DNA from 2 places in the Bradyrhizobium amphicarpaeae genome. Region 1 is predicted to be linked to the other one. Evidence: predicted binding sites of a transcription regulator. Region 1 holds the regulator's gene; the other holds the start of a gene.

Region 1 (7,335 bases):
GCAAGTACAGGGAGATCGTGACCCGGTTCCCGCCGGAGCCGAACGGCTACCTGCATATCGGCCACGCCAAGTCGATCGCGCTCAATTTCGGCATCGCCCAGGAGTTTCCGGGCCGCTGCCATCTGCGCTTCGACGACACCAATCCGGTCAAGGAAGAGCAGGAATATATCGATTCCATCCAGGCCGACGTGCGCTGGCTCGGCTTCGACTGGGGCAAGAACCTGTTCTTCGCCTCCGACTATTTCGACCGGCTGTACGAATGGGCGGAGCAGCTGATCCGTGACGGTCTCGCCTATGTCGACGACCAGTCCCAGGAAGAGATCCGCCAGGCGCGTGGCACGCTGACCGAGCCCGGCAAGAACTCGCCGTTCCGCGACCGCAGCGTGGACGAGAACCTCGACCTGTTCCGCCGCATGAAGGCCGGCGAATTCCCCAACGGCGCGCGCGTGCTGCGGGCCAGGATCGACATGGCCGCAGGCAACATCAACCTGCGCGACCCCGTGCTGTATCGCATCCTGCACGCCCACCATCCGCGCACCGGCACCAAGTGGCACATCTATCCGAGCTACGATTACGCGCACGGCCAGTCGGATGCGATCGAGGGCATCACGCACTCGATCTGCACGCTGGAGTTCGAGGACCACCGGCCGCTCTACGACTGGTTCATCGAGAAGCTGCCGGTGCCGTCGCAGCCGCATCAGTATGAATTCGCGCGGCTCAACCTGACCTACACGCTGCTGTCCAAGCGCGTGCTGACCCAGCTCGTCCGCGACGGCCATGTCGCGGGCTGGGACGATCCGCGGATGCCGACCATGGCGGGCATGCGCCGCCGCGGCGTGCCGCCGGCGGCCTTGCGCGAATTCGTCAAGCGTATCGGGGTTGCCAAGGCCAACAGCGTGGTCGACGTCGGCATGCTCGAGTTCTGCATCCGCGAGGAGCTGAACCGCACGTCGCAGCGTCGCATGGGTGTGCTGCGACCGCTGAAGGTGGTGATCGAGAACTATCCGGAAGGGCAGACCGAGGAGCTCGAGGCGATCAACCATCCCGACGATCCCTCGGCCGGCACGCGCAAGATCACTTTCGGCCGCGAGCTCTATATCGAGCAGGACGACTTCATGGAGAACCCGCCGAAGAAGTTCTTCCGCCTGTCGCCGGGCAACGAGGTGCGGCTGCGCTACGCCTATTTCGTCAAGTGCACCGGCGTGATCAAGAACGACAAGGGCGAGGTGGTGGAGCTGCGCTGCACCTACGATCCCGCCACCAAGGGCGGCAATGCGCCCGACGGCCGCAAGGTCAAGGCGACCATGCATTGGCTGCCGGCGGCGAATTCGGTGCCTGCGGAGATCCGCATCTACAACCAGCTGTTCGCCAATCCGAGCCCCGACGCCTCGAATTTCGCGGCCGATCTCAATCCGCAGTCGCTCGAGATCCTTGCCGATGCCAGGATCGAGGCATCGGTCGCGGAAAGCAATTCGGCCGAGCCGATGCAGTTCGAGCGCCAGGGCTATTTCGTGCGCGACAAGGATTCGACGCCCGGCAAGCCGGTGTTCTCCCGCACCATCGGCCTGCGCGACACCTTCGCGAAGGAAGTCGCGAAGGGCTGATGACATGAGCAATGAAGCCGACGCCATCGTTTCCACCATCATTTCGAAATGGTGCGCCGGCTTCGCGACGCTCGACGCGGCCGCGCTGTCGTCGCTGTATTCGAACAACGCGTTCTTCTTCGGCTCCAACCCGAAACTCTATCGGGGCAGGGACGGCGTCGCCGATTATTTCAGCGGCCTACCGCGCTGGCGTAAGCCGAACGCCGTGTTTTCCGACGTGAACGCAGCGCAAGCCGGCCCTGATCTGATCAATATGGCTGCGACCATCTCGTTCGATCTCGCCGGCGAGCGGGACGATCTCGTCGTCAAGATGAGTTGGGTCATCGTCCCCGAGGACGGCGACTGGAAGATCGTCAATCACCACGCGTCCGCGCAGGCGCCGCTGATCTGAGGGGCCGCACGGCATCGTCATTGCGGGGAAAGCAACGAACGCGCACCTTGCGCGTTGTGTGGGTCCAGAAGAGGAACTCACCATGCAGAACATCGCAGAGCATATGGAAGTCATCGGCGCCGACGGCGTCCATGTCGGTACCGTCGACAAGGTCGAGGGCAATCGCATCAAGCTGACCAAGAAGGATAGCGGCGAGGGCAGTCACAAGGGCCACCATCACTTCATCGACAAGGGCCTCGTTGCCGGCGTCGAGGGCAACAAGGTGCGGCTGTCCGCCAAAGCGGACGTGGCCGTGACCATGGAAGAGGAAAAGTAGGGGCGGCTCCCCTCGTTCCCGGTCTGTACCGCTATTCGCGCCGCTGCACGTTCCGGTAGCCTCCGCGTCAGTCGCGTCGCGTAAGGTGCAGGGATATGGCGGAGCCGGGCCGGCCAGTACGGTCCCAGGGAGTTGCCGGGACGTGGCCGGTCGGCCGTGCCGCACCAGCTGGCGGCTTCGCGCCGGTAGGGTTTGGGGCCTGGCCGGCAATCGTCGAGACGTTGCGGGAATGGGCCCGCGCCGAGGCCGGCGCCGGGCGACTGTTGCCGTGGGTGCCTGTCGCCTTCGGCGGCGGCATCGCGCTGTATTTTGCCGCCGATCATGAGCCGGTGCTGTGGGTTGTTGCCGCGACGGCGATCGCCTTCCTGTTCGGCGCGATCCTGTTGCGGCGGAGCCGGCTGTTTGCGCCTGCGATCATGATTGCGGCGGTCGCGGCCGGCTTTGCTGTGGCAACCTGGAAGACGGCGCGCATCGCCCATCCCGTGCTGGCCAAACCGCTCTATTCGGTGTCGCTGTCGGGTTTCGTCGAGGCCCGCGACATCCGCGAGCGCACCGACCGTTTCGTGCTGCGCGTCACCGCGATGGAGGCGCAGCGCAGCGAGGTCAAACTGGAACGCGTCCGCCTCTCCGTGCGCAAGGGCACTGCGCCCGCGGTCGGCAGCTTCGTGCAGCTCAAGGCGCGGTTGATGCCACCGCTCTCACCGGTACGCCCCGGCAGCTATGATTTTTCGCGCGACATGTTTTTTCAGGGCATCGGTGCCTCCGGCTTCGTGATGGGCGCGATCACCGCTTCAATCCCGCACGATGAAGGCGGCCTGCGGCTGCGTTATGCCGCCTTCATGCAGGGCCTGCGCGATGCGATCGATGCGCGCATCCGCGCCACGCTCGAGGGCGACAACCGTGCGATCGCGACGGCGCTGCTGACCGGGCGGCGCGATGCGATTTCGACGCCCGTCAACGACGCGATGTTCATTTCGGGGCTCGGGCACGTGCTCTCGATCTCCGGCTATCACATGGCGGTCGTCGCCGGCGTGGTGTTCTTCGCGGTGCGTGCTCTGCTGGCCTTGATCCCGGGACTGGCGGCCGGCTTCGCCATCAAGAAATGGTCGGCCGCCGCGGCGCTGGTCGCGGCTGCGTTCTACCTGCTTTTGTCCGGCGCTGAGGTCGCGACGCAAAGATCGTTCTTCATGACGGCGGTGGTGCTGATCGCGGTGATGGTCGATCGCCGCGCCATCACGTTCCGCACGCTCGCGGTGGCGGCGCTGATCGTGCTCGCAGTCGCGCCCGAAGCGCTGGTGCATCCGAGTTTTCAGATGTCGTTTGCAGCGACGCTCGGGCTCGTCGCGCTGGTGCAGATCGGCATGCCGAACCTGTTCGCCTCGCCCGATCATTCGGCGACCGCGCGCGTCGCGATGTGGGGCGGCCGCGAGATCGCGATGCTGTTCCTCGCCTCGCTGATCGCCGGGCTTGCAACCACGCCCTATGCCGCCTTTCACTTCCACCGCGTCACGCCCTACGGCGTGCTCGCCAATCTCGGCGCAATGCCCGTGGTCTCGGCGCTGGTGATGCCGGCCGGGCTGCTGGGCCTGCTCGCGGCGCCGTTCGGGCTCGACGGCGCGTTCTGGTGGCTGATGGGGATCGGCATCGACTGGATGGTCGTGGTCTCGCGCTGGGTGGCGGCATTGCCGGGCGCGGTCGGCCGCATCCCGGCGTTCGGTATCGCGCCGTTGATCGCAGCGAGCTTGGGGATCATCGTGATGGGCCTGTTGCGCACGCCTTTGCGCTGGGGCGGCGCCATGGTGCTGCTGGCCTCTATCGCCTGGGGCCTTTCGGTGCGGCAGCCCGATATCCTGATTGCCGGGGATGGCGCGAGCGTCGCGGTGCGGGGTGGGGACGGGCGCTTGCACCTGATCAGGACGGGCAAGGACAATTTCCTGCTGAAGGAGTGGCTGTCTGCCGACGCCGATCCGCGCGATGCCGGCAGTGGTGCACTGGCGAGCGGCATATCGTGCGACGAATCCGGCTGCGTGACGCCGCTCGCCGACGGGCGGCTGGTCGCGCTGGCCTCGCGCATCGAGGCGCTGGCGGATGATTGCAACCGGGCCGCACTGGTGGTGACGTCTCGGCCGGCGCCGCCCGATTGTGCGGCGATGGTGGTGGATCGGCAGCGGCTCGCTCGCCAGGGTGCGCTGGCCCTGACGCCACGCGGCGACGGCTTTTCCGTTCAGCCGGTGAGGGCGAGTGGCACAAGCCGCCCCTGGTCGCCGGCAGCTGCCGGCGAGGGTGAATTCGAAGGAGCTCTCGTGCCGAGGGCGGCGGCTCCGCGCAGCAAGGATGCGACCCCGGCGGAGGCCGATCTTCAGGCGGAGGACTGAAGCCCTCGTCAGCCGATCGGCAGTCGCGGAGCCGTCGGGCGACTGTCGGCGATGATCTCACGCTTGCGCTCGCTGACCGGCTGGGTCACCGGCAGCTGCAGGACGGTTGCGCGCTGGCCTTCGACGAGCTGCGTCACCAGCACGGATTTGCCGTCCGGGAATTCGATCGCGTCGTGATGGCGATCGGGAATGTGCGGATCGATCTTGCCGAACTTGCCGACGCGGGAGTTGACGGTACGCGTCCAGATCCAGCGGTTGTCGTAACGGACGTTGTCGGCGAAGGCGAGTTCCGTTCCCGGCAACAGGCAGACCGCGACGGAGAGATCGGCTTCGGAGGCAAAGCCGCGCGTCGAGGTGCCGCGGAACGTTGTCGTGACGATCGTCTCGCCGACTTCTGCGGGGCGCGTCGCGACGGCATGCAGGCTGTAGTCACACATCGGGTGCTCCTCAATGCAGAGATAGCGACCCGCACCTCTTTTGGAGGCGCAGGCCCCTGTCAGAGTGGAAGCGCGTGACGGTCTGCCTGGTTGTAGGCAAATCTGCGGCTCGGATCGGCGAGCCGAGATCACATTATCTTTCCCGAATCCAATAGGAACAAAGTTCGCTCACCTACATTCGGCAGGCGCGTGTCGGTGCCCGCAGGCCCAGAATGCAGATTGACCGCGTCGTGGGGAAAGAGGAGCAATGCTTGTTGCGCACCCGGCCGACGATGCCGCTGCGGAGAAGGGGCCGGATAGTCTGTGCAATACCAGAAAGACTATCCAGCCGGCGCGGACCATCGTCCGCTCCAATCTCTGATCGGCGATGCCGACCGCAGCCGCGCGCGCGAGGCGCACAAGACTTCTTGATCGAGACCGTCCGGACTCAGTACTTGCGGTACAGCCCGATCAGCTTGCCCTGAATCTTCACGCGGTTCGGCGGCAGGATGCGCACCTCATACGCGGCATTGGCAGGCTCCAGCGCGATCGACGCGCCACGGCGGCGGAATCGCTTGAGCGTGGCTTCCTCGTCGTCGATCAACGCCACGACGATGTCGCCGGTATCGGCGCTCTCGTTGCGCTGGATCAGCGCCATGTCGCCGTCGAGGATGCCGGCCTCGACCATGGAATCGCCGCGCACTTCGAGCGCGTAATGCTCGCCGGAGCCGAGCATGTCGGGCGGCACGCTGATGGTGTGGCTGCGGGTCTGCAACGCCTCGATCGGGGTGCCGGCCGCAATGCGGCCCATCACGGGCACGGCAACGGGCCGCTCGCCCTCGTCTGCGGACGGGCTGGAGCTCGCGCGGATCTTGCCGAGATTGCCCTCGATGACGCTTGGCGTGAAGCCGCGTCGGCTGCCGGCGGCGGCCTGGAGCTCCGGCAACTTGATCACTTCGATGGCCCGGGCGCGGTTGGGCAGGCGGCGGATGAAGCCGCGCTCCTCGAGTGCGGTGATCAGGCGGTGGATGCCCGATTTCGAGCGCAGGTCGAGCGCATCCTTCATCTCGTCGAAGGACGGCGGCACGCCGCTTTCCTTCAAGCGTTCGCTGATGAACCGCAGAAGCTCGTATTGTTTGCGCGTTAACATCTCGACCAAAGTCCCCCGGTTGATGTCGTTCGATTCCGAGACGATGAATTCAGCGATAAGCCGCTACATCCTCGAAACAAATCATGAACGGACACTATATGTTCGATACATGTTCCGCAACTGCTTAATTTTGCGTGAACAGAACGAGACACGCGGAATGCGTGTGGCCGCGCAGGTCAGACGGGGAGCCGCAGCACCTCGCAGGGGCTGCCGGCCTCGGCCTTCGGCGCAAACGGTGCGCGCACGAGAAGTACCTGTGCTGCAGCAAGATTCGCAAGCAGAGAGGAGTCTTGATGGCTGACGGGAAGAGCGACGAGCGTGCCGTCGTCGCGCAGCTCCAGGCGCGCGCGCAGATAGTCCTCGCGCTGGTCGTTGGCACCGAGATCGCGACCCAGCACGGCGCGCTCGCGATGATGATGAATCACCGAACGGCCCGACAGCGCCCGAATCAGCGGCACCATGAACAGAAAGGCGCACACGTAAGACGACACGGGATTGCCGGGCAGGCCGATCACGCCCATCGCCCCCAACCGTCCGTGCATCATCGGCTTGCCGGGCCGCATCGCGATCTTCCAGAACGCCATCGCGATGCCTTCGTCCCGCAGGGCCTGCTGGACCAGGTCGTGGTCACCGACCGATGCGCCTCCGGTCGTGATCAGGATGTCGGCGCCGCTTTCGCGCGCGCGGCGGATGCCGGCGGTGGTGGCCTCCAGCGTATCGGCGGCAACACCGAGGTCGATGGTCTCGGCACCCTCGCTGCGGGCGAGCGCGTGGAGGGCATAGCCGTTGGAATAGACGATCTGGCCGTGCCCGGGTGTGGCGCCCGGCATCACCAGTTCGTCGCCGGTGGCGAGGATCGCGACCTTCGGGCGTCGGCAGGCGGCGAGATACGGGTGATTCATGCCGGCCGCGAGGGCGAGATCGCGCTCAGTCAGACGGGTCCCCTTGCGCAAGAGGACGTCACCCTCGCGGAAATCCACGCCAGCGGGGCGGATGTGCCGACCCACGATCGCAGCTTCCTTGATCGTGACGCTCTTGCCGTCCGCAATGGTGTCCTCCTGGATCACGACCGCGTCCGCGCCC
Region 2 (7,335 bases), 110 kb from region 1:
CCGTGAGACCATCATTCCGCGCGAGGACGTGCCGGGCATGTGGGTCTGGCGCGAAACGGTGTTCGCCTTCCTGCAGCGCAACGCCGAACGCTCCGCCGCTTTCTTCGGCGTGCCGACCAAGCAGGTGGTGGAGTTCGGCACGGAGCTGGAGATCTGATGCGTCGACTGCTGTCGCACCAGCCCTGGTCAAGCTTTGTTCATCTCTTGAGCTCGCCGAGCGGACCGCCATTCTGCGTTGCCAAAAAGGCGGCGTAGCGCCGCTCGACGTCTTGAACGTCGGACGGAGCGGTAATGTTGCGACGAGCGTCGCCGACGATCAGATCGGCATGAAGCTTGAGGCTCGCCATGCGGGAGCCGTCGCGTTCGGCGCTGACGACGGCGGTCAACACATTCAGCATGCGAATGAGAACGGCGGCGTTGGCCGCGGCGTTCTGGCGGATCATGTGGAACATGGCATTGAGGAGGCCCTCATACTGTATGCTCGGCACCACAAGGGTCGGCCGGTCGTCGCGGGTCACAACCCCGGTTGGCAGATGCAGCGGGACAAGCTGACAAAGGGCTCCACCAAGCCGGTCGAGCGCGCTCATTGCAGTATGAGGATCATTTATGCCCGGCGACAAAGCACGCACGGCGACTTCGACCAGCTGCCTGACTGCAAATTCGAGATCCGCCGAACTGACACGCTGTGGTCCCAGGGCTGTTGCGTCCTGGATCGCCGCGTCTGCCCCCTCGACCTGAGGCACGACAATTGCAATCGGCGCCCCCGGGAATACGTAGTGGCCCGGTCGCAGGAGAAGCCGTATCGCCGTGTTGTGGCTGGCTGCCCAATCCGCAAGCCCCTGATCGTCGATGTGCTGGAGGTAGCCTTGCCTCGAATCATTGATGGCAACTCCGTGCCTCCAAAACTCAGTGGGAGGCGGCGCTGCAGGCTTCTTGTCCGTCGTCAGCCTCACAATGGCCGACTGAACCTCGTCGCTCACGAGTTCGATGACCGTATCAACGTTGATGCGGCCAGCCATGTGTCCGACGAAATAAACCAGCGTCGCCACGCACACAAACGCCAGGATGATGGCGATGGTGAGCGAGAGATGGGGGATGAAAGCCCCCTCGTCCTGGGTGCGCACGCTGCGAAGCACGATCAGCGAGTAGCAAAACGTCCCGAGGAAAATGCCGAGCGTAAGCTGATTGCCGCGATCCCTTGTGAAATTGCGCAGCAGTCGCGGGCCCATCTGCCCTGCGGCCAGAGAAAGCGCTGCGATAGTGATCGAGAACGAAGTGCCGGCAACCCCGATGGTCGAGGACGCTACCGCGCCGAGCAGAGTGCGGGCGCCGGTCGCCCCACCGTCATACAACCAACCTTCCAACAACCAGCGTGGGAGAATTCCGCTGCGGTCAAGCTGGACCAGACCTGCTGCGGATAACGCACCGATGAATACAATCAAGGCAGGAAGCAGCCAGAATGTTTCTGCCAGATCGTCCATCAGTTTGCGAAGTCGCGCAGTCAGCACCGTGTCTTTCCTGTCAGATCGACTTCGCTCGCCGAGCGGCATAGGAGACCCGCACCGCGGCTCTCCTATTCACAGCAAGCGGCGCCCGTACAACTGAGAAGCACCGAGGCGGGCGAACCCGCCTCGACAATCGTTACTCCCCGTTCGCGCCGTTGCCGCTTTCGGCCTCCTCAGTGATGTGCTCGACCGACACGACGTGCTCGTCCTCGGCGGTGTCGAACACGATCACGCCCTGGGTCGAGCGGCCGGCGATGCGGATGCCTTCGACCGGGCAGCGGATCAGCTGGCCCTTGTCGGTGACCAGCATGATCTGATCGGCGTCCTCCACCGGGAACGAGGCGACCAGATTACCGTTGCGGTTGTTGACGCTCATGGCGACGATGCCTTTGCCGCCGCGCCCGGTGGTGCGGTACTCGTACGACGAGGTCCGCTTGCCGAAGCCGTTGACGGAGACGGTCAGCACGACCTGCTCCTGCGCCGACATCTCGGCGTAACGCTCCTGCGAGAGTTGGAAACTGCCGGAGGTCTCCTCGGTCTCGCTGTCCGCAGCGGCCTCTTCGGCGGCGGATTCGCCCGCGACCGCGCGGCGCATCTTCAAATAGGCCGAGCGCTCGTCCGAACTGCTCTCGACGTGGCGCAGGATCGCCAGCGAGATCACCTTGTCGCCTTCGCCGAGCGCGATGCCGCGCACGCCCATCGAGGTCCGCCCTGTGAACACGCGCACGTCGGGGACCGGGAAGCGGATGCACTGGCCGCCGGCGCCGGTCAGCAGCACGTCGTCGTGCTCGGTGCAGATCTGCACATCCACGATCGCTTCATTCTCGTCGAGCTTCATCGCAATGATGCCGGAGCGGCGGACGTCGACGAAGTCGGACAGCTTGTTGCGGCGAACGTTGCCGCCCGTGGTGGCGAACATCACGTCGAGATTGCCCCAGGTGGATTCATCCTCGGGCAGCGGCATGATGGTGGTGATGCGCTCGCCCTGCTCCAGCGGCAGGATGTTGATCAGCGCCTTGCCGCGCGCGTTCGGCGCGGCCATCGGCAGGCGCCAGACCTTTTCCTTGTAGACCTGGCCGCGCGAGGAGAAGAACAGCACGGGCGTATGCGTGGAGGCCACGAACAGACGGCTGACGAAGTCCTCGTCGCGGGTCTGCATGCCGGCGCGGCCCTTGCCGCCGCGGCGCTGGGCACGATAGGCCGACAGCGGCACGCGCTTGACGTAGCCGGCATGGGAGACGGTGACGACCATGTCCTCGCGCTGGATCAGGTCCTCGTCCTCGACCTCGCCTTCCTGCTCGATAATGATGGTGCGGCGCGGCGTGGCGAACTCGGCCTTCACCTCGGCGAGCTCGGTCTTGATGATGGTCAGCACGCGTTCGCGCGAGCGCAGGATATCGAGATAATCGGCGATCTCGCCGGCGAGCTTGTCGAGCTCTTCGCGGATTTCGTCGCGGCCGAGTGCGGTGAGGCGTTGCAGGCGCAGGTCGAGAATGGCCCTCGCCTGTTCCATCGAGAGCCGGATGGTGCCATCCGCGCTGATGCGGTGACGCGGATCGTCGATCAGCGTCAGCATGTCCTCGACGTCCCGGGCCGGCCAGTCGCGCGACATCAGGGTGTCGCGCGCGGTGGTCGGATCCGGCGAGGTCCGGATGACGCGGATCATCTCGTCGATATTGGCCACCGCGATGGCGAGACCGACCAGGATGTGGGCGCGATCGCGCGCCTTGGCGAGCAGGTACTTGGTGCGCCGCGTGACGACGCGCTCGCGGAAGTCGACGAAGATCGACAGCAGGTCCTTCAGATGCATGATCCGCGGACGGCCGCTGTCGAGCGCCACCATGTTGACGCCGAAGCTGGTCTGCAGCGGCGTGAACCTGTAGAGCTGATTCAGCACCACGTCAGGCACGGCGTCGCGTTTCAACTCGATGACGACGCGATAGCCGTCGCGGTCGGATTCGTCGCGCAGGTCGCCGATGCCCTCGATCTTCTTTTCCTTGACCAATTCGGCGATGCGTTCGACCATCGTCGCCTTGTTCACCTGATACGGAATCTCGGTGACGATGATCGCCTCGCGCTCCTTCCGGATCGTCTCGAACGCGACCTTGCCGCGCATCATGATCGAGCCGCGGCCGAGGTGATAGGCCGAGCGGATGCCCTGGCGTCCCAGGATGACGCCGCCGGTCGGGAAATCCGGGCCCGGCACGATGTTGATGAGTTCGTCGATGGTGAGTGCGGGATTGTCGATCAGCGCCACGCAGGCGTCGATGACCTCGCCGAGATTGTGCGGCGGGATGTTGGTGGCCATGCCGACCGCGATGCCGCCGGCGCCGTTGACCAGCAGGTTCGGGAACTTGGCCGGCAGAACCGACGGTTCTGTCTCGTTGTTGTCGTAGTTCGGCTGGAAGTCGACGGTGTCCTTGTCGATATCGGCCAGCAGCGCCAACGCGGCCTTCGTCAGACGCGCCTCGGTGTAACGATAGGCGGCCGGGGGGTCGCCGTCGACCGAGCCGAAATTGCCCTGGCCGTCGATCAGCGGCACGCGCATCGAGAAGTCCTGCGCCATGCGGACCATGGCGTCGTAGATCGACTGGTCGCCGTGCGGGTGATACTTACCGATGACGTCACCGACCACGCGGGCGGATTTGACGTACTTCTTGTCCGGCGTGTGCCCCTGCTCGTTCATCGAGAACAGGATGCGGCGGTGCACCGGCTTCAGACCGTCACGGGCATCAGGCAGCGCCCGCGCCACGATCACGCTCATGGCATAGTCGAGATAGGACTTCTTCATCTCCTCGAAGATGGAGACGGGACGAATATCCGAGGGTTTCGCCGGCTGGTCGCCGGGCTTGTCGTCGTCGTCAGCCAAGGGGAAATCCGTGAGGTTTTATCTGGGAATCATATAGCGCATCGAGCCCCTGATAACCACCCTCGCAAGGGTCTTGGGAAGCGCTTTTTCCGCTTATTCTTCCAATAGCTTACGGCGCTGCGGGGAGTATTTTTGATAGGCCCGGAACAGGCCTTCCGAAATCGCCCTCGAGCCCTCGTCGATCGCGCGGCAAGCGCGCTTCATGGACGGATTTGCGCGGGGGCTGTCCGAGTTCAAGCCGAACATGAAGCGGGCCCGGAAATCCCGAGCCCGTCCTGTCGATTAGCGAGATTTGCTGATCCGACGTGGAAGGCGCCGCATCGCCGGCAGCGCCCCGATCGTCCGTTCCGTTCTCAGAACGGAATATCGTCGTCCATGTCGCTGTTGCGGCCACCGCCGCCGGCGGCCACGGGACGGCGCGGTGCGCTGCTGACGGGGCCGGAGGAGCCGAAATCGCCGCCCGGCTCGTCGCCGAAGCTGCCGCCTCCGCCGCCGCCGCTGCGGCCGTCGAGCATCGTCAGCGTCGAGTTGAAGCCCTGCAGCACGATCTCGGTCGAGTACTTCTCGACACCGCTCTGGTCGGTGTACTTGCGGGTCTGGAGCGCGCCCTCGATGTAAACCTTGGCGCCCTTCTTCAGATACTGTTCGACGATCTTGCAAAGCGGCTCAGAGAAGATCACGACGCGATGCCACTCGGTCTTTTCCTTGCGCTCGCCGCTGTTCTTGTCGCGCCAGGTCTCCGACGTCGCGATGCTCAGATTCGCGATCGGCCGCCCGTCCTGGGTGCGTCGGATTTCAGGATCCTTGCCGAGATTTCCAACCAGAATGACCTTGTTGACGCTTCCCGCCATCGCCGCTCTCCACTCCGAATGCCACTGAATTTCATAAGGCCGAGCGCGCTGCCCGCACTCCTCTGCGCCCTGTTTGAGGCGACCCTATACGCTTGCGGGCGCCGCTCAGCCCAGCACCCCCAAGGTTATCCCCACATATAGCACCAACCTTCATTCCGTTCCAGATTTGTTCTTCTGAAAATACACCAAATCGCAGGCTGATGGCGCAACCGCGGCCATGACCAACAGCGGAACGATATATCGTGGCCGGCCTCGCGTTCGACCGGGAGAGCAAGCTCCATTGGGCCACGCACGGGCCGCCGACCGCGGACGGCATCGCTCTGATATTGTTCCAATAATGGAACCGGCCTGTTGCTCGGAAGCAATAAGTCAGTAACCATCACCTTTCGCACAACTGTGGCTTTCAGGAGACACAACTTCCGGCTTCAGTGGTGTAAGCACGCCTCAGTTGGGCCATCGAGTCCGCTGCCCTTCCGGTCAAGGAAGGCAACAACAGAAACTGGGACTGGGATTACTGAAAATGAAAAAGGTTTTGTTGGCTTCGGCCGCTCTCTTCGCTCTGGCGGCTCCCGCTTCGGCTGCTGATCTCGCAGCTCGCCCCTACACCAAGGCGCCGATGGCCCCGATGGCCTCCGTCTACAACTGGACCGGCTTCTATCTCGGTCTCGTCGGTGGCGGCGCCTGGGAAGATACCTCGGGCAGCCCGAAGATGCAGGGTGGCTTCGTCGGCGGCACCGCCGGCTACAACTGGCAGACCGGTAACGTGGTGTTCGGCCTTGAGACCGATGCTGCCTGGGCTGACGTCAGCGCTTCGGCCGCTGGTGTGGTTTTCGTTCCCGGCGTCGGTGGCATTCCCGCTTCGGTGAGCTCCAAGACCGACGCGATGGGCACCGTGCGCGGTCGCATCGGCTGGGCCGTGAACAACGTCCTGCTGTACGGCACCGGTGGTTACGCCTGGATCGACAACAAGATCACTGCCACCCTGGGCGGTGCTTCGGTCTCCGACAGCAAGTTCCACTCCGGCTGGACCGTCGGTGCGGGCGTTGAAGCCTACATCGCTCCGCAGTGGTCGGTGAAGGGCGAGTATCTCTATCGCAGCCTCGGTGGCGAGACCTACTTCGGCGCCGTCAACACCGGTACGCTCAACCTCCACACCGTGCAGCTCGGCGTGAACTATCACTTCGGCGCCCCGGTCGTCGCCAAGTACTAAGCCAAGTACTAAGCTACGCTTCAACGCCAACGCGTTACGAAAGGCCGGCCTCGCGCCGGCCTTTTTGTTTGGCGGGTAGCTTGCCGCGCCGTTCCGCAAGGCCCCCTGCTGCCAGATGCCGCCAGCGCGCCAACAATCCGTTGACGATTCGCAACTGCCTCTGGAAATCCGCCCGCGTTCTTCCTACGTTCGCTGACAACCCCATCGGCGCCGATCCCGGTTCCGGGCGAAGCGCGCCTTTTTATTGGCGCGGTCGCGCACCCATGGGATTCCCTAGGGGCAACTCGGATGGATGAAGTGATCAAGGCGAAGCGCCAACAGCAGAACGCAGGCTCCAGCCGGCACGCAATTACGATCCGCGGCGCACGCGAGCACAACCTCAAGAACATCGACGTCGAGATTCCCCGCGACAAGCTGGTGGTGTTCACCGGCCTCTCCGGCTCCGGCAAATCGTCGCTCGCCTTCGACACCATCTATGCCGAGGGCCAGCGTCGCTACGTCGAATCGCTGTCGGCCTATGCCCGCCAGTTCCTCGAGATGATGCAGAAGCCGGACGTCGACCAGATCGACGGCCTGTCGCCGGCGATCTCGATCGAGCAGAAGACGACGTCGAAAAACCCGCGCTCCACCGTCGGCACCGTCACCGAGATCTACGACTACATGCGGCTGCTGTGGGCGCGCGTCGGCGTACCCTATTCGCCAGCCACCGGCCTGCCGATCGAGAGCCAGACCGTCTCGCAGATGGTCGACCGCGTGCTGACACTGCCCGAGGGCACCCGCCTCTATCTGCTCGCGCCCGTCGTGCGCGGCCGCAAGGGCGAGTATCGCAAGGAGCTCGCCGAATGGCTCAAGAAGGGCTTTCAGCGCGTCAAGATCGACGGCACCTTCCACGAGCTCGCG

What was found. The regulator LexA, encoded in region 1, represses DNA repair genes until DNA is damaged. The targets are predictions, from matches to a motif close to TGTTCNNNNTGTGTTCNG.
Region 2: CIT40_RS17795 (single-stranded DNA-binding protein) is a predicted target of LexA. The motif match lies at 5,382-5,399, and genes of this name have one in related genera.

The regions. Positions count from the first base shown of each region.
Region 1 covers NZ_CP029426.2:3,937,532-3,944,866, reverse strand. Annotated here, with positions in the region: gene CIT40_RS18330 (glutamine--tRNA ligase/YqeY domain fusion protein) at 1-1,604, shown strand, start outside; gene CIT40_RS18325 (nuclear transport factor 2 family protein) at 1,609-1,995, shown strand; gene CIT40_RS18320 (DUF2171 domain-containing protein) at 2,078-2,311, shown strand; gene CIT40_RS18315 (ComEC/Rec2 family competence protein) at 2,407-4,686, shown strand; gene CIT40_RS18310 (hypothetical protein) at 4,695-5,123, opposite strand; gene lexA (transcriptional repressor LexA) at 5,551-6,252, opposite strand; gene CIT40_RS18300 (molybdopterin molybdotransferase MoeA) at 6,429-7,335, opposite strand, start outside.
Region 2 covers NZ_CP029426.2:3,823,713-3,831,047, forward strand. Annotated here, with positions in the region: gene CIT40_RS17780 (potassium transporter Kup) at 1-157, shown strand, start outside; gene CIT40_RS17785 (DUF2254 domain-containing protein) at 198-1,508, opposite strand; gene gyrA (DNA gyrase subunit A) at 1,642-4,374, opposite strand; gene CIT40_RS17795 (single-stranded DNA-binding protein) at 4,728-5,225, opposite strand; gene CIT40_RS17800 (outer membrane protein) at 5,746-6,435, shown strand; gene uvrA (excinuclease ABC subunit UvrA) at 6,724-7,335, shown strand, end outside.